Regions from separate parts of the Agaribacter flavus genome, predicted to be linked through region 2. Evidence: predicted binding sites of a transcription regulator. Region 2 holds the regulator's gene; each other region holds the start of a gene.

Region 1 (7,416 bases), on a different contig from region 2:
ATTTGAACTGGTTCACCTATGTGCATGTGACCATAAAAAGGAAGCAAACAGTCATAGTATCTTCTGGTGCCTTGAGCCCTGGCGCAATATTATCTGAAAATAACCTGACTCCTGCCGATATAGATAAAAGTCGTTTAAGAGGGTCGACTTATGCTGTACCCGACATGCTGATTGGTGCCAGGCTCAAGCGCAGAGTACGTGAAGGGACAATCATAACCAGTAATATGCTCTGCTTTGTCTGCAAAGGCGATCGCATTACCGTGAGTGCAAATGTGGGCGGACTGGCGGTAAAAACAAGCGGCATTGCATTGGAGGACGGCGTGGTAGGCGAGACTATACGAGTAGAGAATACCTCATCTTCAAGGCAGATCAATGCTCGTGTTGTGACAAGTACACAAGTCGAAGTAAATATCTGAGTGTAAGACCAGTGTGGCACGTTTAGTGCTAATTCAATCGTATGAGATAAAGGCAATTGAAAAAACGACAAAAAAATGTCAGTTTTGGTACTAAAGTTTTTTTAGCTATGGCCGATACCCAGTACAGAGGTAATAATTTGGTGGTGAACTTATTATGGCAATAAACAATATAAACAATACTGCAAAACCGCAGCTGGAAGCGCAAAAGCTCGCGCAACAACAAGCGCAAGGGCAAACGTCTTCTGCATCAGTTGCAAATACTAACCAAGCAGCGTCTGCACCTAAGCAAGATTCTGTTTCGTTAACACAATCTGCGCAACAATTGACTAGTGTTCAGAAAAAAGGCTCTGAAGCGCCGGTTAATCAAGAAAAGGTTGAACGCTTGAAGAAAGCTATTTCAGATGGTGAGTACCGCGTAAACCCAGAAGCATTAGCAAAGAAAATAGCAGTGCTTGAAGCGCAAATATTAGGCGTAAAAGCGTAGTTTACACTATTGAACTACGCTCAAGACAAGGCAGTATGCTAGGAAGGATTTATGGCGAGCAGCTTAGAAAACGCAATCAGTAAGCAATCAGAATTGTTGAATGACTTAAAAGCAACACTCGAGCAAGAGTTACACTTGATATCGTCTCGAGAGCCAGAAACCCTGATGCAGCTTCTTACTAAAAAAGAGAGCTTACTCAGCCAGATTGAATCTCAAGACCAAGCTGTCGAAATACTATATAAAAGAACTGTCGACACGGGCAACAGTGTTGATAATGCGTGTAATGAGCTTCTTGAGCTTTGCAAAAGTACTTTAGAAGAGTGCAAATATCTCACCCAAATCAATGCAAAGTCAGTAGAACAAGGGCAGCTCAAACTCGTACATTTACGCAATACGATGTTAGAACTTCGAGCTCGAGAGAGTATGACCTATGATAAAGCTGGACGCACCACCGGCGACGCCAGCAGCAAAGGGATAAGCGTCTAAGCGCCCTCCCTTGATATAATCGCCTTATATTTTGAAAGGTTTGTACTTACCTCACTTTAATCATACCATTCTCAAACTGATCGTTTTTTATACAATCATTAATCAAGATTAGTGAGATATTGGTTGATAGCGAAAAAGCTGTATTCTCTCGAACAACACATATGGCGTTTTTATGTCAAGCGCTTGCTGCTTTTCACTGCCTTATTCACGTCAAGTTTTTCATTCGCTTCAACATCAAACTTTCAAACCAGAAACATAGGTATCCAAGATGGGTTGTCGCAAATATCGGTAACAAGCATTGCTCAGGATATTCATGGCAACTTATGGTTGGGGACACAAGCGGGAATCGACAAGTTTAACGGCAAAGAGCTAATCTCAATCGACGACATTCCCAGCTTGAGGAATAAGCTTTCGGGTAACTTAGTTTACGACCTCACAATACATAAACAATCCAATGATCTTTGGATTGCCACTATGGCAGGCTTAGACAAGCTAGATGCCAACAGCGGACAGCTGGAAAGTATTCCATTGCCGCAAGCAAATACCGAGCAAGCCTCTATTGTAGTGAGAGCTTTGTACTTTGACGAAAAAAGTCATCTTTGGATTGGTACCAATAAAGGGCTGTTTATCGGCACACCAAACACTGACACTAACACTGACAAAACCATGCACATTCGCTTAGTCAGTGACGCAGTTGACACAACTGATGTAGTGAGCAAAAACAATATTGTGTATCTGAGCAGTAAAACCGGTTTACATCGCTTCAACTCCCAAACTAAAGAATGGCTCCCACCTCTTTTAAATAACAAAAGTCTGACGCGTATCATAATAGACAAGGCAGGACGTATTTGGGCAGGAAGTAGCAATAGTGGGGTATTTCAGATCACGTTTGATAAGTCACATTTGCCTCAAAGCATTCGAAACTTATCTGTTCAACAAGGACTATTGAGTCCACAAGTAAACGACCTCATTCAACTAAACACAGGGGTTATTTGGGTGGCAAGCTCAAAGGGCATCAACTTAGTTCAGGAGGATTTTCACTCTATTAAACGCAACCAAGTTATCACAATAGTAAAAGATAAAAACGTACTGAAAATTTTTCAAGGGAAAGACGGAACAATATTTTACGGCACACTAGATACTGGCTTATATATTGTTAACCATCAGCGGCCATTATTTAATCGTGCCGAAATACCAAAGGCTCAAGCCGTATATGATATCGAAATCCTAAATGAGTCAGATGTGCTTGTATCCACGGATCAAGGTTTGTGGCTGTTAAATGAAGACTTACAAGCAAAACTTAGTTATGACTTCTCACATGATTTTGATAAAGATATTTCGCATTACGCCATTACCTCAATTTGTCATTGTGGTACGCAGGATTTAACATTTTTAGCGTCTTCGGCGGGCTTGGGTGCAATAGACCATGTTACAAATACAGTGGAACACTACGATTTAAAGGGAACAAAAATTTACACCTTGGCAAAAGCACGCAATGAAAAACTTTGGTTGGGCACATATGACCAAGGCTTGTTGCTTTATGATCCGCAACAAAAGCAAGTACTCGCAAGTTATCCAATGCCCCATGTGTCTTATATATTGTCAACTCACGGTAACCAAATATTCGCCTCGACAATAGATGGCTTGTACGTACTCGAACAAGAAAATGGCATAGTCGCGCATTTTCGTGCAAATGGAGAAAACTCACTCCACGCTCAGGCCATCACGTCTGTATTGGCGTTATCTGATGGTGATTATCTATTGGGCACACTAGGCAAAGGTGTCGAACGAATGAGTACTGCAGCGGAGAACACCAATGCTTCTTTTACGCGCTTATTTACAGACACGCCCATTGCAACCTTATCAATTGGAGCCATGGAACAGGATGACCTAGGTAACATTTGGCTCAGCACCAACAAAAACATTGTTAAAATAAGTCGGGACTTAAGCAGAATAGAGTTTTTTGATGGCTATACAGGCGTGAATTCCTCTGGGTATTTTATTGGTGCTCATGCGACAGACAAGTTTGGAAGAATATTTTTTCCTGGCGTATCGGGTTTAAGCTATTTTCACCCGAGTGAGATACTCAAGCCCAAAGGACAGCCATTAGTACAATTTACAAAGTTCAGTACTATTTCTCATGGCAGTCAACATGCTCATGACGAAACCCACTCGTTAGCTCATCACCTTCTTAAACCTCTCGACTCGATGCACGTATCACCCGATGTCATCATGATGTCAATCGGCTTTGCAGCAATTGAATACAATGCACCCAACAAAATCAAATATGCCTATCGTTTACTTGGTTTCGATAAGCATTGGCGAGAAATTGAAACCGACAAACAAGAGCTAACTTTTACCAACCTTTCTGCAGGTTATTATCAACTGCAAGTGAAATCGACCAACCCCTATGGCGAATGGTCCGGTACACCCGCAACATTACAAATTGAAGTTACTCCGCCTTGGTGGCAGCGAAAGCCGGTCATTATGGTATTCGTCTTAGCCAGCTTTGGCTTTTTGTATATCCTCTACAAATGGCGAGTTTATAGTCTAGAGCGTCAGTCTGCTCGATTAACTAAATTAGTTGAAGAAAAAACCAGCGCGCTAACAGAAGCAAACATGCGACTGCGCGAGCTTGTTACCCTAGACCCACTCACCGGTATTCTAAATCGAAGAGGCTTTAACCAAGCGGCAGCGCGCGACTACGCTGCACAAACACGAACACAGCTAGCCAGCTCAATCATTATGTTTGATATCGACTTCTTTAAAAAAGTGAATGATTCATACGGCCACGAAATAGGTGATATTGTTTTAAACAAATTGTCAGATTTTGTGAAAAGCCAATTAAGATCTTCCGATGTTTTTTCTCGCTGGGGCGGCGAAGAATTCATCATTTTATTGCCAGCTACTGAGTTAGAAGTCAGCACCTGTATTGCTGAAAAGTTGAGAAAGACTGTTTCCGAACAATTACTGACAGCGAGTGAGCGAACGATATCGTTGACAATCACTTGTGGTGTAGTCGAAGTGTCAAATAGTGAAAACTTGGAAGAGGCAATTAGAAGAGCAGATGCCCTGCTCTACCAAGGCAAAAACATGGGTAGAAACACCGTGGTTAGCCAGTTTAAAATATAGCAGTAGAGACTCAAGTAAGTTTAGCGTTGTTCAAAAACACAACAATCAAACAGGCAGAACGTTGTCGGTTTCTATTCGCAAAAGAGGCAAAACTTTTCCCCTCAAATCAGTACTTCTGGTTTCAGTAGAGTTATACCTTACGACAAACATATTCCTGCTCCAACCCTAGTAATAACTGACTTTTCTGATTTTTTTGGGTTTGGCTGTTGATAAATATAGATCGTATACCGTCGCCATATTTAACTCTAACTCTGTTGCATAGGTATCTTCACCAACGGGATAGGTTTTTACTACTCTTGCACCACGGATCACGCCTTCAACAGAGGATTGAAGCTGGTTGTTTGTTAACACAAGATTGGCTAACGATTGTTCACCGTCAACTTTTTGTCCATAAACTTGCTCGGCTAACTCTCGATATGCATCGAGCTTTGAAGCTTTGATCGCTTGCAGTCGCTTAATCGAAGCATCCCCACCCAATTGCGCATTTATTGGTGCGTAACCAACAGCCGATAGTATTGGGTAACTCTCGGGTTCAATTGTTTCCCACTCAACATGTTTAGTGAACAGTGATTGGCAGCCACCCAACAGCAACGTGCAAATACCAAACGAAATCATGGCTAGGCTCTTGCATTTCAAATAGTTAAATGACCAACGTTTATCAAATATATCACGCATGTTTCAGCTCTTTTTTATCGGCGATCACAGCAAATATTCTGCAATTATCAAATAGGGATTATTAGTGATTTAGCAAAGCTTGTGCCAACGCTCAGTCAATATAGATACAAGATGTGAAAAGGTCTTTAGATGCTAGGGTCTGTTGACCTTTGGTATCAAGCACAAAAATACACATATTTCAGGGGATCTGGCATGGGAGTTGAATATGTTCCAAATAGTAAGCAAGGTGAGAATGGTCTATCGCTATGACGAATAAACAAAGTAAGTGCTCATGGGCAATTTCAGTACGTATAGTTGGGTTTTACCTGTTTTGTATCATTGCCGGTACCCCCTATACCTATGCAGCATGGTTTTCGGCAACAGGCCAAGCTGTTGTTGTTGACGGCAATAAAGAACAAGCCAAGCAACAAGCCACGCAAGAAGCAGTAAAACAAGCTTTACTCTTTGCTGGCGCAAGTGTGAGAAGCGTACAGCAAATAAGCAATGGTCTACTCACAAATGACCATATCGAAATCCGTTCAGGTGGAGAAGTTAATAGCGTCGAACTCATAGATGAAATATATCAAGATGGCGTTGTGTCTGTGTCGATTCGTGCCGATATTTTTGCGCAAAAAAATCAATGTAGTGCTGCAGATTACACCAAAAGACTAGCTACAACATATTTTCCGATTCGCTACGAAGCACAAGCGAGTATAGGTGGAATTAATAAATTGGGCGGTGAGCTCGCCTTACAAATGCAAGACATGATCAATACCTATACGCCCAGTATGCACCTCTCACATATTGAACCTTATGTATTTGACTGGCATCAGGCAGACATCGCCCATCATGCAAAGTTTTTAGCGAATAAAACGAATACCCAATACGTGCTAATTGTCACCTTAGACGACATTAGCGTAGATACTTCCAAACCTTCCGCATTCGAGTTTTATCGTCAGGCAAAACATGCAAGAGCCTTCAATTTTACTCTCAGTTTGATCAATGGTGCGACCGGTGAAAACCTATACACACAGCAATACAACTCAAGATCACCATGGATGTTTGATACACATGAAACGGTAGATGTGAGCTCACAAGACTTTTGGCTAAGCCAATATGGGCAGAATATAAAAGAACAACTGCAATCCAGTATTGCTGACCTCGAAGAGTTTGCACTTTGTCAACCGACGATGGGCAGAGTATTGGCAGTAGCAAATAACCAATTGCAAATTAACCTCGGCCGCACGCACCAAGTACAAGCCGGTGATCAACTTACCTTGTTTAATGTTAAGCAGATTTCTGACCCATTTGGTCAGGAGTATCGTCAATTTGTGCTGCATCCGACCACATTGGTGGTGCGACAAGTGTTCAGTAACACAGCGACAGTATCAGCAATAGATAATGGGCTACTTGGTAATGTGCAACCGAATGATTACGTAGCTCGGCAATAAGATTCGCTTTGGGTATTTTCAAAAAACGGAAATTTCGTTAGGATATCCGGCTAAAGCGTCCTTAGCTCAGCTGGATAGAGCGGTCCCCTCCTAAGGGACAGGCCGCAGGTTCGAATCCTGCAGGACGCGCCATTGAATTTGCGTAGGAGGCGGTGATGACCAGTGAAGCAAACGATCTATCCTTTTATGAAGAAATGGCTGACGTAAAACCTCTAGTGGTCAAAGAAAAATTTATCAACAGCAGTTCTCGGCCTCCGTCCTTAGCACAAACCCTAAAAAGACAAGCAATTGAAAAACAAACGGCGTTAGACGATAACGGATTAAGTATTGAATACGTCAATCCCGTTGCTCCTCTGGATTTCATTTCTTACAAAAAAGACGGCGTGCAAGAAGGTGTATACAAGAACCTGCGTTTGGGCAAATACCACATAGATTCTCGCTTGGTACTCAAGCATCTGGGATTTGATGATGCGCGTTTAAGCCTGTATCAAACGATCACTGAGTGCCACGAAAGGGGTGTGCGCACACTACTTATTGACCATGGGATAGGAAAAAACAGTCAACCCTTTCCAGCCTTTATAAAAAGTTATGTCAATCAGTGGTTGCAGGAAATGGACGCCGTCATAGCTTTTCATACTGCGCTAAAACAACATGGAGGCTTAGGCGCGGTGTATGTGCTTCTCAAAAAGCACCCAAACCAAAAACTACTGAATAGAGAAAAGCATCAAAAGCGTTAGTGGCTTACAATCAGTAGATTCTAGTTAACCTGATGTGATGCCGAAAAGGGGCAAAC
Region 2 (7,416 bases):
GCTTGGCACTGAGGATGTAGTAGTCGCGATTTCAAGCAGTGGTGAAACCTCTGAGCTTCTCAACATACTGCCATCTATAAAGCGATTAAAAATCCCGATACTGGCTATTACCAATAATAAGCATAGCAACCTAGCTAAATTTGCGGATATTAGTTTGGATTTAAACATTAAGAATGAAGCCTGTTCACTTGGTTTAGCGCCGACAACCAGTACCACAGCAACACTTGTGTTAGGCGATGCGTTAGCAATCGCATTGCTTGAATCTAAAGGTTTTACACAAGAAGACTTTGCCTTTTCTCACCCAGGAGGCTCGTTAGGAAAACGCTTGTTGCTCTCCGTAGCCGATGTCATGGTAACGGGTGCAGCAGTACCTGTGTCGCAGTACGATGATGTGCTCTCAACAGCCTTATTCGAAATATCATCAAAAGGCCTAGGCTTAACATCAATAGTAAAAGATGATGTGATGATAGGTGTATTTACTGACGGCGATTTACGCAGGACTCTCGATAAACAAGTAGATTTGCATACCGTTGCCGTTGAAGATGTAATGACAACTCCTGGCTACACTATTCCCGCTAGTGCACTTGCCATGGACGCAGTGAACATGATGCAAGAAAAACGAGTCAATGCTCTAATAGTAACCAATGAAGTAGGTAAACCTGTTGGCGCATTAAATATGCACATGCTTTTACAAACAGGCGTTATCTAATGAATACAGTCGACACATTATATGGAAAAGTGCCTTCACATATTTTAACAGCCTGTAAAGATTTAAAACTCTTGGTACTTGATGTCGACGGTGTATTGTCAGACGGCTATGTATTCATGGGCAATAGCGGTGAAGAGCTAAAAGCATTCAATACCAAAGATGGTTATGGTATCAAAGCAGTGATAAGTGAAGGTGTCAAAGTTGCCGTTATCACGGGTCGACAGTCAAATATCGTTGAACAGCGAATGCGCTCTCTAAACGTCAATTACATAGTACAAGGGCAGGAAAATAAAAGCCAAGCCATCAGAGCTATTATGACCGAATTAAATTGCACAAAATCATCCGTTGCAAGTATCGGTGATGATATGCCCGATATTGGGCTATTTGACAACAGTGGGATAAAAGTTGCTGTCAACGATGCCCATCCTTATATATTGGGTCAAGCAGATTTTGTTACCTCGCTTGCAGGCGGTCGTGGCGCAGTGAGAGAGTTTTGCGATTTGATATTAATGGCTCGCGGAGCCTTATACAAGCAACACAGTGCGAGCGTATAGCCTATGAATAGAGTCGGTTGGAGTGTCGCTTTCGTTTTCTCTGTCGTCTTAGGTCTTTACTTGTTCATTATATACGATGACGAACAGCCCCCCAGTCAAACTGACAGTGAGTTGTCGATGACCCCAACGTATGAAGCTATTAATTTGGACAGTAAGCTTTATGATGACGAAGGATTACTCAGTCATCAAGTGTCTGCTGACAAAATGGAGCATTATCAGCAACTAGGGTTTATGGTTTTTGACAATCCGGTATATACTGTGTTTCTTGAATCTGGCGAACCTTGGCGTATTACCGCTGAAGAAGGCACATTATACGGCAGCAGTAGAATTCAATTAGAACACAATGTAAAAATTATCAACTTAAATACCACTGAATTCGTCAAGCAGATACAAACAGAGTACATAGAAATAAACCTCGACCAAAAGACCTTATTTTCGGATCAAGAAGTAGAAATTTTCGGTGACAATTACTCAGTGAAAAGCATTGGTATCCAAGGTAATTTAGCCACACAACAATACGAGTTAAAGCAACATGTTCAAAGCCAGTATTTTCCGCAATAGATACTGCATAAAAACAACTAGTAAGGTAGCCCTTTCTGCCTTACTTTTCGCTGTTTTTACCGCCGCAGTCGCGCAAGAAGCTGACGAGCAATCAGACTCAGAGGAAACGCAACACAATATTGCAACAGACTTTCAGCAGACGATTAAAATTCGTTCTCGAAACCAGTTGCTCAACGGCAAAAGCAAAACATCAGTCCTTGTGGACGAGGTATTGATTTTACAGGGCAGCCTAAAAATAACTGCTGATAGAGTAGAAATGAATGCTGCTGCTGGCAAGGGCAAAGAAGTCATCTCAGCTATTGGTCAAGCAGCCACATATCAACAAAAACTAGAAGATGGTAGTTTAGTATCCGCGCGAGCAAGTTCTATAAAATATGACGTGGCGACACGCGAGATCAGCCTGACGGGTAACGCGCAAATTTCTCAAAATGACTCTACAGTCTCCGCTGATAGTATTGCATACAACATGACTGAACAAAAAATCATCGCAAGCACAGATGGAAACAGTGAAAAAACGGTCAGTACTGTCATTAGCGTAGGCGATTTTGACAATAGCGAAGACAAAGGCAATGAAAAATGAGTAGTACGCTTTGTGCTAAAAACCTCGCAAAATCGTATAAATCCAGACAAGTAGTACGTGATGTAAGCATTGAAGTGTCTACAGGGCAAATAGTCGGATTGCTTGGCCCGAATGGAGCTGGTAAAACAACTACCTTTTACATGATAGTCGGTCTTGTGCAGCTCGATAAGGGGGAAATATCCATCGACCAAAATGATCTGTCATTATTGCCTATGCACGAACGCGCGCGGCATGGTATCGGGTATTTACCACAAGAGGCTTCTATTTTTCGAAAATTAACTGTATTTGAAAACTTAATGGCCATATTGCAAACGCGAAAAGAGTTGAGTAACCAACAACGAGAACAGCAAGCTGACGAATTATTGGACGACTTCAACATCAATCATATTCGCAATAATTTAGGCATGAGTTTATCTGGTGGAGAAAGGCGAAGAGTAGAGATAGCGAGAGCTTTAGCAGCAAACCCCAAATTTATTTTGCTCGATGAACCCTTCGCAGGTGTTGACCCAATTTCTGTTAGTGATATAAAGAAGATTATATATCAGTTAAAAGATCGTGGCATTGGTGTGCTGATCACAGACCACAATGTGAAAGAAACACTAGACGTTTGTGAAACCGCATACATCGTTAGCCATGGTTCTCTAATAGCCTCAGGTAGTGCAGATGATGTATTATCAAACCAAGAAGTTAGAGACGTGTATCTTGGCGAACAATTTTCGATGTAGGTCTTTGCATGGTAGCTTTAAATTATTGTTCTGTAACCAGATGTAATTTCGGCTTAGATGTAAAAAAAGGAAAGTAATGAAACCCTCGTTACAGTTAAAATTTAGTCAACAACTTACCATGACACCCCAGCTTCAACAGGCTATCAAACTGTTGCAGCTATCTACGCTTGACCTCCAACAAGAAATTCAAGAGGCGCTAGAATCCAACCCTCTCCTTGAACTGTCCGAAGCAAATTTTGAGCAAAATGATGCGACTAATAGCAAAGGTGACGACAGTTCTACCGGCAGTAATGCAGAAACGCAAACCAATGGGGAAACCAATGCCTCATCAGATACATCTGTCAGTATGGAAGATGCGGTAGACAGTCACGATGCACTTCAAAATGGTGATTTACCCAATGATCTTCCCATTGACAGTTCGTGGGACGAGTATCTTGGCTCCAGCTCAGCGCCGGTAAAAATGATCGGAAGTAACCCTGATGAAGATTTTGTTTTTCAAGGCGAGACGACCGACTCCATTCAGGATCACTTGTTTTGGCAAGTACAGATGAGCCATTTCACAGAAGTAGATAAAAGTATTGCGATAGCCATTATAGACTCGATTGATGAATCAGGGTACTTAACAAGTTCTTGTGAAGAAATAGTTGAGTCACTCGACAACGAAGAAGTAGAAATCGAAGAAGTAGAGTGCGTACTAAAACGTATTCAATTACTTGATCCTATCGGCTCAGGTGCGAGAAACGTGCAAGAATGCCTGCTTATTCAACTCAAGCAATTTGCTCAAGGTACGCCATGGCTAGAAGAAGCGAAAGACTTGATTAAAGAGTATGCAGAGTTATTGGGGAGCAAGGATTATCGCACTCTGATGCGTAAAACCAAGTTAAAGGAAGAGCAGTTAAAAGAGGTGATGCGCTTACTAAAAACCTTGAATCCTCGACCAGGTAGCGCTATCTCAACTAAAGAGCCTGAATACATTGTACCAGATGTCAATGTATATAAAAACAAAGGTATCTGGATGGTGGAACTGAACAACGATGCCTTACCAGCCCTTGCGGTGAACGAAACCTACGCTCAAATAGCAAAAACTTCAAAAAATCAGAACGATTCACAATTTATTAAGTCACATTTACAAGAAGCAAAGTGGTTTATTAAAAGTCTGGAGAGTAGAAATGAAACCCTACTCAAAGTGTCACATTGTATTGTGTCCAGACAGAAAGAGTTTTTTGAAAAAGGCCCAGAAAAAATGATACCCATGGTATTAAATGATGTGGCAGAAATGGTAGATATGCATGAATCAACAATATCGCGTGTAACGACGCAGAAGTATATGCATACTCCCAGGGGGATATTTGAATTAAAGTACTTTTTCTCAAGCCACGTGGCGACAGACTCCGGCGAAAATGCCTCGTCCACAGCAATTCGCGCGCTTATCAAAAAGCTCATTGCCGATGAACCACCGGCTAAACCCCTCAGTGATAGTAAGATTGCCCAATTGCTTGCCGATCAAGGAATTAAAGTTGCTCGGCGAACAATCGCAAAATATAGGGAATCGTTAAACATTCCCCCTTCCAACCAACGTAAAAGTCTTATCTAGACTCAATCTAAAGAGGACCTAGCATTATGCAAATTAACTTAACTGGTCATCACGTAGACATTACAGATTCACTGCGTAATTACGTCGACACTAAGTTTGAAAAGCTGGAACGCCACTTTGACCACATCAACAACGTTCATGTAATTTTGAATGTGGAAAAGCTAAGCCAAAAAGCTGAAGCAACCTTACACATAAGCGGAGGTGAAATATTTGCAAATTCGGAGCATACTGATATGTACGCAGCAATCGACGGCTTGATTGACAAGTTAGACCGACAAGTTATTAAGCATAAAGAGAAACTAAAACGACACTAAGTCAAATATGATCATTTCTGACATAATCTCGCTCGACCGAACGCAATGTTCGGTCGAATGCCAAAGCAAAAAGAAAATTTTTGAAATTATTAGCGAAATTGCTATTAAGCAGCACCCCTCGCTCAATCAAGTAGACGTGCTCAATAGCTTACTCTGCAGAGAGCGCATGGGGAGTACCGGCATTGGAAACGGAATTGCCATCCCTCACGGGCGAATAGAGGGTATCTCAAATGTTATTGCTATCATTGTTACCAGTGACCATGCTATTGATTTTGACGCCATAGACAATCAACCTGTTGATATTTTTTTCGCATTACTTGTACCCAAAGAACAAGCAGATTCCCATTTACGCGCCTTGTCGGGAATTGCACAAAAACTCAGTGACAAATCAATTGTGAAAGCGATTCGACGCGCACAAAATAAAAATGAGATTGTGGCAGCGCTAGCTTAGTAACTTACCCAATCCAAGCGAGAGGTTATCAGTGAAACTACTTATCATCAGCGGAAGATCAGGCTCAGGAAAATCAATAGCATTACGCTCACTCGAAGACCTCGGATACTACTGTGTCGACAACATTCCTGTTCATTTACTGCCCACACTAGTTAGTGCTATTTCAGATGAACACGAACAAGTAGCAGTCAGTATTGACGTTCGAAATTTGCCTCGTGCGCAGAAAGAAGTGAGCGAAGTACTCGACTATTTACCTGATTTTTGCGAAATCACGATAATATACCTCGACGCAAGTGATGACGTATTAATTAAGCGCTACAGCGAAACTCGGCGCCTTCATCCGCTATTTAAATTGAGTAACTCACTTACGGATGCCATCTTAACTGAACAAGAAATATTAAGGCCCGTCGCAGAAAAAGCCGATTTAAAAATTAATACGGATCAGCTATCCATACATGAACTGGCGGAGCTAGTTAGGGAGAGAGTACTAGGAAAGAAAACGGCTGATTTGGTCATTGTATTCGAATCTTTTGGTTTTAAATATGGCTTACCCAAAGATTCAGACTATGTTTTTGATGTGAGGTTTTTACCCAACCCCCATTGGGATCCCGATCTTCGTCCCCTAACAGGCTTGGACGGACCTGTTGAAGTATTTTTGTCTGGACAACCCTTAGTGATGAAGTTTATTTGGCAAGTCCAAAATTTTATCGCAACGTGGTTGCCGCACCTAGAACGCAACAACCGCAGCTATGTGACCATATCAATTGGCTGCACTGGTGGGCAGCATCGCTCAGTGTTTGTTGCGCAAAGCTTATCAGAAGCTTTCAAAGCGAGTCATGGTGACGTGCAAATAAAACACCGTGAACTGAAACGTGTCAAACAAGAACTTGAGAACAAATAGTATGAAGCTTGAACGCTCGGTAACAATAGTCAATAAACTGGGTTTACATGCTAGGGCAGCGACAAAGCTTGTTCAACTAGCTAACCAGCATTCTGCCGAAATACTACTTATCCAAGATGACAATCAAGCACCCGCAAACAGTGTATTAGCATTGATGATGCTTGAAAGCTCGCAAGGTAAAACCGTTGATATCGTGTGCTCGGGTGATGATGCACAGTCTGCCATGGATGCAGTCGTAAAACTGATTGAAAATAAGTTTGACGAAGACGAATAAATTCTTAAAAATCAAAGATTCACACAATTGTCACCGATTCGGTGGTATACTCAGATAAGGGAAAAGAAAGGGTTTCTATGTCTGAAGTCGCAGAACTTATCACCAACACGCAAGAAAGACTGAACGCTATCGCCTATCGTCTTAACGCAGGTGCTTTTGTGCGTGTTCGAAAAATGTTACTCGAACTTCCCGCCAGTGATGTTGCCCTTTTACTTGAATCTAGCCCAGCAAAAACACGTCAAGAATTATGGCAGCTCCTCGATGCAGATTTTCATGGTGATGTTCTAGAAGAACTTTCAGAAGACGTCCGTAACGGGATAATCAGTAAAATGGTTCCATCTAGCGTCGTAGACGCGCTAGAGGATATGGATACCGACGACTTGGCAGAGACACTCAGTACACTGCCAGAGGATGTACTGCAATCTATTCTCGCGTCAATGGACGCGCAGGATAGAGTACGTGCGGAAAAAGCACTTTCTTACGGTGAAGATACCGCTGGCTTCATCATGAATACCGACACCATTACTTTGCGCGCTGACGTCAGCGTCGATGTAGTGTTGCGTTACTTGCGATTAAAAGCTGAATTGCCCGAAAACACAGATACGCTATATGTCGTCAACCGACAGGATCTTTTGTTGGGTACAGTATCAGTGTCTCGACTACTCACCAGTCACCCAGACGTTAACGTGCATGAAATTATGGATGATGAGCCTGAAGCACTGAACGTCGATATGGCGGAAAGCGACGTAGCGA
Region 3 (7,416 bases), on a different contig from region 2:
CACACCTTGTTCTTGGTCAAACAAAATTGCTTGGTACCCGCCGTAAGCGCCTACTACGTCTTGTAGTTTATGCCCTTTTTTCATAAGCTCTCGTCGTGTTTTTGCAGAAAATCCCGACTCTAAGCTGACATATCCGCCGTCTGTCATAAGATCACCCTCGGGCGTACTAGACCCAGAATGTAAAATACGCGGCGCATCACCGGCTTCTTGTAAGTTCATACCAAAATCTATCATGTTCACAATAATTTGGGCATGCATCTGGGGCTGAGTGCCCCCACCCATTACGCCAAAGCTCATTAAGGGTTTGCTATTTTTTGTCACAAAAGCAGGGATAATTGTGTGAAACGGGCGTTTCCCTGGTGCGAATTCATTGTAATGCCCGTCTTTCAAGGCGAACATTTCACCGCGATTTTGCAACATAAACCCCAAATCCGTCGGTATCATGCCCGACCCCATGCCTCGGTAATTGCTTTGGATCAGTGACACCATATTGCCAAACTTATCTGCTACTGTGAGGTAAATGGTATCGCCTTCGTTTAGCCCTGCATCTACGCGTTTGGCCGCGCGATCAGGCGATATTAATTGTTGCCGCTCCTTCGCATAATCTTTAGAAATGAGCTTACCAACAGGTATCTCATTAAACATCGGATCCGAGTAAAATTTAGCACGATCTTCGAATGCGAGTTTTTTAGCTTCGACAAAGGTGTGGATGAATTCAGGAGAATCTCTTCCCATACCTTCAATATCATATAATTCGAGGACATTTAAAATTTGTAGCGCCGCAATCCCTTGTCCATTAGGCGGTAACTCCCAAACATCATAGCCCCTGTAGCTGGTTGAAACCGGGTCTACCCATTCAGAATAATGCGCGGCCATATCTTGATACGATAAAAAGCCTCCCTGTTTTTTCATGAAAGCATCAATGGTGCGCGCAATATCACCTTTATAAAAAGCGTCACGCCCGCCACTGGCGATTTTTTCATAGGTCGCCGCCAAATTGGGATTGGAGAAGATCTGTCCCTTGCTCGGTGTTTTTCCATCAACCGTGTATGTTTCTGTAAACCCTGGGTAATGACCGAGTCGTTCTTGACTAAGTGAAAGATAGTGTGCAATGAGTTCAGAAACAGGAAATCCATTTCTGGCATACTCAATGGTAGGGGCGAGCAATTCTGCCATATCACGTGAGCCAAATCGCTCGTTTAGCATAAACCACCCGTCAACTGCACCGGGTACGGAGACAGGCAAAGAGCCATACTTAGGTATCTTACTCAAGCCCTGTTCTTTAAAATATTCTTTTGTCAGACTTTGTGGACTTCTGCCAGATGCATTCAGTCCGTACAAACGTTTGCTTTTTGCATCCCATACGATCGCAAACAAGTCGCCACCAATACCGCAGCCAGTTGGTTCTACCAAACCCAACATAGCGTTAGCAGCAATGGCAGCATCTATTGCATTCCCGCCATTTTTTAGAACATCTAAGCCCACTTGGGATGCCAGTGGCTGGCTTGTCGCGACCATGCCATGCTGTGCAATGACTTCTGAACGTGTCGCAAACAACTCGCCTGTTACCCTATCGTAAGCACGTAGTTCAAAACAAACCAACGCTAACAAAAAAACGAACAACAATCTTTGTTTCATAAGTTACTTACTTATTGTTTTTATTATTAAACATAGCATAACAAAAGGAACGGTGCACGACGAGAATGTCTTGTATACATACAGAAAACCCCGCTTATTTGCGGGGTTAACATTAGCACTAAGGAATAAAGTAGGCGACTGAGTTTTTCTTCTTCTGTCTTATTCTTATTATTTTCAGTCTGCCCTTTACACTTCCCTAAGTATATTAAGAACGCTTAGTAGTAAAATCTGGGTAAGCTTCTAAACCACACTCGCTCATATCCACACCTTCGTACTCTTCTTCTTCAGAAACACGTACGCCGATGATAGCTTTGATGATCGTCCAAGCAATGAAACTGGTGACGAACACCCAAACAAAGATAGTTAAAGCACCAATGATTTGACCAGAGAAAGTAGAGTTTTCGCCATTAGTGATAGGCACTAATAATAGACCTAATAAGCCCACTACGCCGTGAACAGAAATCGCACCCACTGGATCATCAATCTTAAGCTTATCTAGACCAATAATGCTAAATACGACAAGTACGCCACCGATTGCACCAAAAATAGTCGCTTGTAAAGCAGTAGGCGTTGAAGGCTCAGCAGTGATTGCAACTAGGCCAGCTAAGGCGCCGTTTAATGCCATAGTTAAGTCAGCCTTACCGAATAAAACACGAGCAATAAGTAGAGCTGCAACAGAACCACCGGCCGCCGCTGCATTGGTGTTCATAAATACTACCGCTACCGCGTTAGCACTTTCTACCGATGCAGTTGCTAATACAGAACCACCGTTGAAACCAAACCAGCCCATCCACAAGATGAATGTACCAAGAGTAGCAAGTGGTAAGTTAGCACCTGGGATAGCAACAACTTTGCCATCAGCAGTGTATTTTCCTTTACGTGCTCCTAACACAAGCACACCTGCTAAAGCAGCAGCCGCACCAGCCATGTGCACGATACCAGAACCCGCAAAGTCTGAGAAACCAAGGTCACCTAGTGTGTACATACCAAACACAGGGTTTCCGCCCCATGTCCAAGAGCCTTCCATTGGGTAAATGAAACCTGTCATCACAACAGCAAATAACAAGAAAGCCCATAGCTTCATACGTTCTGCTACAGCACCAGAAACAATTGACATGGCAGTAGCAACAAATACTACTTGAAAGAAGAAGTCAGCTGAAGGCGCATAAGTTGCAGGTTCTTCTGCACCCGTCGCACCGTCCGCAGTGATACCGCTTAAGAAAATGTCGCCGCCATACATAATCGCATAGCCGCAGACCATGTACATGATACAAGCGATAGAATAAAGCGCGATGTTCTTGGTTAAAATTTCAGTTGTGTTTTTTGCGCGAACAAGTCCGGCTTCTAACATAGCAAAACCGGCTGCCATCCACATGACTAAGGCGCCGCAAATTAAGAAGTAAAAGGTATCTAATGCATACCCAAGTTCGAATGTGATTTCCATTATTGTTCTCCGTAGTTAGTTAACGCATTAAAGCGCGTCTGCGTCAGCTTCACCGGTACGGATACGCACCGCTTGCTCAAGGTCGTATACAAACACCTTACCGTCACCAATTTTGCCCGTTTTAGCTGCACCAACAATGGCTTCAACTAAGCGCTCAACTTGGTCGTCTTGTACTGCGATTTCAAGCTTAACTTTTGGAAGAAAGTCAACTTGGTACTCAGCACCACGATAAAGCTCAGTATGCCCCTTTTGACGACCAAAGCCTTTAACTTCAGTCACGGTTAAACCGTCGATACCAATTTCAGATATCGCTTCACGAACATCATCTAGCTTGAAAGGCTTAATGATTGCAGTGACTAATTTCATAGATTGCTCCTGCTATTATTGAATGTGTAACAAATTATTAAGAAACCGAATTCAAAGAGAGTGCCAACTTTGTAAAAGCAATATAATCATACACTTACAAAAATAGACATTAAAAAAGTAACAGACAGAGGGCATATATTGGTGCAAAACAAAAAATAAGCACCATTTTGGTGCCGCCTTATGTTAGTTAAACAGCTTTTCCCACCATGGCTTTTTATTGCTTTTCTTTGGCTGAGCTTCTTCTGTTAAAATATTGTTACATTTGCTTTGTAAAGGCAAGTAAGATTTGATTGCGGGTAGGCTCACCACTTCCCCGCAACCAGGTGAGGTTAATTCTCCTGAGCTCGCATTAAAATGAGCAATCGTTAAACTAGGAGGAAAACGTTGTGAAAGGCTTTTAGGTGTTTGTCTGCGCTGAAAATCACTAAAAATCTCCATAGCACCGGTCGCACCAGACATATTTACCGGTTTATTTTCATCGTTGCCTAACCAAATAGTCGTAAGCAAATTGCGGTCAAAGCCAGAAAACCAACTATCTCGATAATCGTTTGTAGTGCCCGTTTTTCCAGCCATATTCACTTTTGGGAATCGTTTACCTAGACGCTTAGCCGTACCTTCCTGCGTAACTTTGTGCAGAGCATAGCTTAACAAATATGCAACATCGCTATTGATACTTTGAGATTGTTCAGTATTTCGTCGCCAAATGACTTCATTGCTATTATTCACAACTGCACTAAGTGAGTGCAATTTAATCTGTTCTCCCTGATTAGCTAAGGTTTGGTAGCTTTGATTTACTTCAAGCGGTGATAGTTCGATGGCACCGAGCGCAATGGAAGGTAACAAGTCAACTTGTTTACCTACCCCTAGGCGCGTAAGCGTATTGATCACCTCCTCCAATCCGATATCCATTGCAACATTGACTGCCGGAATATTGTAAGAATGCACCAATGCATCGATTAACAAAACCTTGCCTCGAAACTGTTTATCGGCATTTTGCGGTTGCCATGTTTTCCCCGCCTGATTGGCAAGTGTTATTGGTTTGTCTTCGATTGGCGAGGCCAAGTTATATCGCTCGGGACGACTGAGTGCAGTTAGGTAAACAATCGGTTTGATCAAGGAACCAATAGGGCGCGAGGCATGCAAGGCTCGATTGAACCCCGCATAAGCGGTATCTTTACCCCCTACGATCGCACGAATCCCGCCAGTGTCAATATCACTCACTATCATCGCCGCCTCAAGCTCAGGTAATGCAGTATTTTGCTTATCATTTAGCACTTTTTGTACTGCCCCTTCAGCCCGCCTTTGCACGTTAATATCCAAAGTCGTATACAGCTTAATGCCTGACTCTCGTATTTCTTGCGTATCAATCGCTTGCTTTATTTCACTTTTGAGTTTATCCATAAAAGCGGGATGTTTGCCCGAAGCCAAGCTTCCACTCTTATAGGTCACAAGTGGTGCATTAATTGCTGTTTCATATTCACTTGCGTCTATATGTTGAGCATCAAAGAGCATGCGCAAGACCAAATTCCGGCGTTCTTGCGTGCGCGCGTTGTAACGTACTGGATTGTAATAAGAAGGTCCTTTAACCATCGCGACAAGAGTGGCAACTTCTTCCAAAGCTAATTCTGGCACCGGTTTGTTAAAATAGAAGTGGCTCGCTAAGCCAAAACCATGTACGGCCACTGCGCCATTCTGCCCTAAAAATACTTCATTAATGTATGCATTAAGTATTTCTGCTTTGGAATACCTAGCATCGATAACAATTGCCATCGCTGCTTCTCTTATTTTTCTGAGGTAACTGCGCTCTCGTGTTAAAAAAAGATTTTTAACCAGTTGCTGGGTAAGGGTACTGCCACCTTGTACTGTCTTACCCGCCGACAAATTAGCCACTAGGGCGCGAAGAATACCTATTGGTGATATCCCATGATGCTCATAAAAAGCCTTGTCTTCGACTTCTGTTAGTGCAATTTTCAAGATATCCGGAATGGAGCCTTCTTGAACGAGCATACGATCTTCATCTAATCCCCCCACTAGACGAGACACCAACCATGGTTCAAGCATGATTCTTCGAGACTTCTGCTTACTCGAAAGCAGGTTGATTTGAGAGACTTTTTGCGCTTGCCAAGTGATTTCTACAATGCGCTCTGGTGCGTCAATATCAATGTAATTGAACGCGCGGCGATAAATTTTTAGTTTATTATCTTTGAAAGCATATTCACCGACAGATACAACGGTATTTACCTTCCTGTATCCTAACAGTTGAAGCTCATCAATTATCTCATTTGGACTTATTTCTTGTTGCACTGCAATAACCATGGGACGGGCATAGACTTGCGCGGGCACCTCCCACTTGTTACCCGAAAACCGCTGTTTCACCTGTGCGTCTAAATAAAAAAAGTAGCTACCCAAAGCAACAATGCTAACAAGCAGAATTTGAAAAAAATGACGTTTAAACCAGCGAAAAGGCGCCATGAGGAAATAGTTAACTTTCAAATTGAGTGAAATTCCCATTAAATTTATTGGCTTGATACCGTGTATTATTGTTTTTTAGGGACATGTCCACGTTTGTCACCTGCATTTTTCCGACCTATTATAGAAGATGCACTAATATAAAAGAGCCTCAACAGGGTGTAGGGTAGCATTACATGATTATGAACTCTATTGCTGTGACTTCAATGCCATGCGCTGGTGCTTTGATGTGCATGCAAGCATGTAAGTAAGGGACAGACCAGAAAATAATACTGGAGTATCGGCTTTGATTGCACATAGCAGTAAAGAAGAAAGCTGAGGCGGCTATGCTCCTCGCGAAAGCATAGCCAAAAAAATGATTAGGCTAGCTTAAATTCGGATACGTGTTTATCGAGCTTTCCAGCAATACTGCTAAGTTCTTGGGTATCCGTGGTTGTTGACGCGTTGGTTTCACTGATCAACTCACTATCATCTCGAATGGCAACAATGCGCTCATTTATTTGATTAGAAACACTTGATTGCTCTTCAGCCGCAGTCGCAATTTGTATCGCCATTTGCATGATTTCGTCCAAGCGATGCTTCACAGTATCAAAAGACTGCGCAGTTTCTGACACTATTTCCCTCGCTTGAGAGTTTTCTGTTTGTAAATTGGTCATGTTTGAGGTGGCTTTTACCGCACCAGCTTGTAAGGCTTCTATTTGATTTCTGATCTGCTCTGTTGATTCTTGAGTTCGACTCGCCAAACTGCGTACTTCATCTGCGACTACCGCAAACCCTCTTCCCTGCTCGCCAGCCCTTGCCGCTTCAATCGCTGCATTCAATGCTAGTAGATTCGTTTGCTCAGCTATCCCTTGGATCACATTTAACACGTTACCAATTGATTCACTCTCCTTGCTCAACGCTTCAATCACTTCCGTCGTTTTGCTCAACTCTTGAGTGAGTGACGACATCATTCCATCGCTTTGTTTTGCTTTATTCACGCTTTCAATCGAAACATCATGCGCTTCTTGCACCGAGCGAGAAGTATCAGATGCCATAGTCGAAACAGATTGAATGGTTGCTGTCATCTCATTAATAGCAACAGAGATACTGTCAGTAGCGGCCAATTGATTCTGCGATAAAGAAGCTGACTTATTCATCGCGTCTACCATACTGTTGGTCGTTACATTAATTTGATGCGATTCTCTGCCGACTTTGCTGAGCGTACCGGTAAAACTAGCCAATAGTGAGTTAAAGGCTTCGCTCAATTCTCTTAGCTCATCTTTACCATCCAATACCAAGGTGGCAGACATATCTTTCTCGTCAGCGAGATAATTGAACTTCTCAACCATTTTTTTCAGTGGGTGAGTGATACTTCTTGCAATTGTGGTAGAAGTTATCATGACAACTATTACAAGGCTAATAAGTATAATGGCCGTAACAAACACTTTTTCATTAGATTCAGCGATCAACTCATCTTTTTTGTCTATCAGTTCGCCTAAAACAACATTTATTGTTTC

Evidence for each region. Region 2 encodes sigma-54, which starts transcription at its own class of promoters, with help from an activator protein. Its sites were predicted from a motif close to GTTGGCACGNNNNTNGNNT; they were not measured.
Region 1: ACFOHL_RS09625 (flagella assembly protein FlgT) is a predicted target of sigma-54. The motif match lies at 5,380-5,398, and genes of this name have one in related genera.
Region 3: glnK (P-II family nitrogen regulator) is a predicted target of sigma-54. The motif match lies at 3,498-3,516, and genes of this name have one in related genera.

What each region holds. Positions count from the first base shown of each region.
Region 1 covers NZ_JBHRSW010000015.1:33,533-40,948, forward strand. Annotated here, with positions in the region: gene flgA (flagellar basal body P-ring formation chaperone FlgA) at 1-416, shown strand, start outside; gene flgM (flagellar biosynthesis anti-sigma factor FlgM) at 571-900, shown strand; gene flgN (flagellar export chaperone FlgN) at 952-1,386, shown strand; gene ACFOHL_RS09615 (ligand-binding sensor domain-containing diguanylate cyclase) at 1,510-4,518, shown strand; gene ACFOHL_RS09620 (LPP20 family lipoprotein) at 4,684-5,133, opposite strand; gene ACFOHL_RS09625 (flagella assembly protein FlgT) at 5,439-6,623, shown strand; tRNA gene ACFOHL_RS09630 (tRNA-Arg) at 6,679-6,755, shown strand; gene smrA (DNA endonuclease SmrA) at 6,779-7,360, shown strand.
Region 2 covers NZ_JBHRSW010000008.1:45,944-53,359, forward strand. Annotated here, with positions in the region: gene ACFOHL_RS06745 (KpsF/GutQ family sugar-phosphate isomerase) at 1-709, shown strand, start outside; gene kdsC (3-deoxy-manno-octulosonate-8-phosphatase KdsC) at 709-1,263, shown strand; gene lptC (LPS export ABC transporter periplasmic protein LptC) at 1,267-1,824, shown strand; gene lptA (lipopolysaccharide transport periplasmic protein LptA) at 1,796-2,404, shown strand; gene lptB (LPS export ABC transporter ATP-binding protein) at 2,401-3,129, shown strand; gene ACFOHL_RS06770 (RNA polymerase factor sigma-54) at 3,206-4,723, shown strand; gene hpf (ribosome hibernation promoting factor) at 4,750-5,037, shown strand; gene ptsN (PTS IIA-like nitrogen regulatory protein PtsN) at 5,045-5,488, shown strand; gene rapZ (RNase adapter RapZ) at 5,520-6,389, shown strand; gene ACFOHL_RS06790 (HPr family phosphocarrier protein) at 6,391-6,663, shown strand; gene mgtE (magnesium transporter) at 6,741-7,416, shown strand, end outside.
Region 3 covers NZ_JBHRSW010000043.1:52,348-59,763, forward strand. Annotated here, with positions in the region: gene ggt (gamma-glutamyltransferase) at 1-1,638, opposite strand, end outside; gene ACFOHL_RS15300 (ammonium transporter) at 1,844-3,082, opposite strand; gene glnK (P-II family nitrogen regulator) at 3,110-3,448, opposite strand; gene mrcB (penicillin-binding protein 1B) at 3,632-5,941, opposite strand; gene ACFOHL_RS15315 (methyl-accepting chemotaxis protein) at 6,277-7,416, opposite strand, start outside.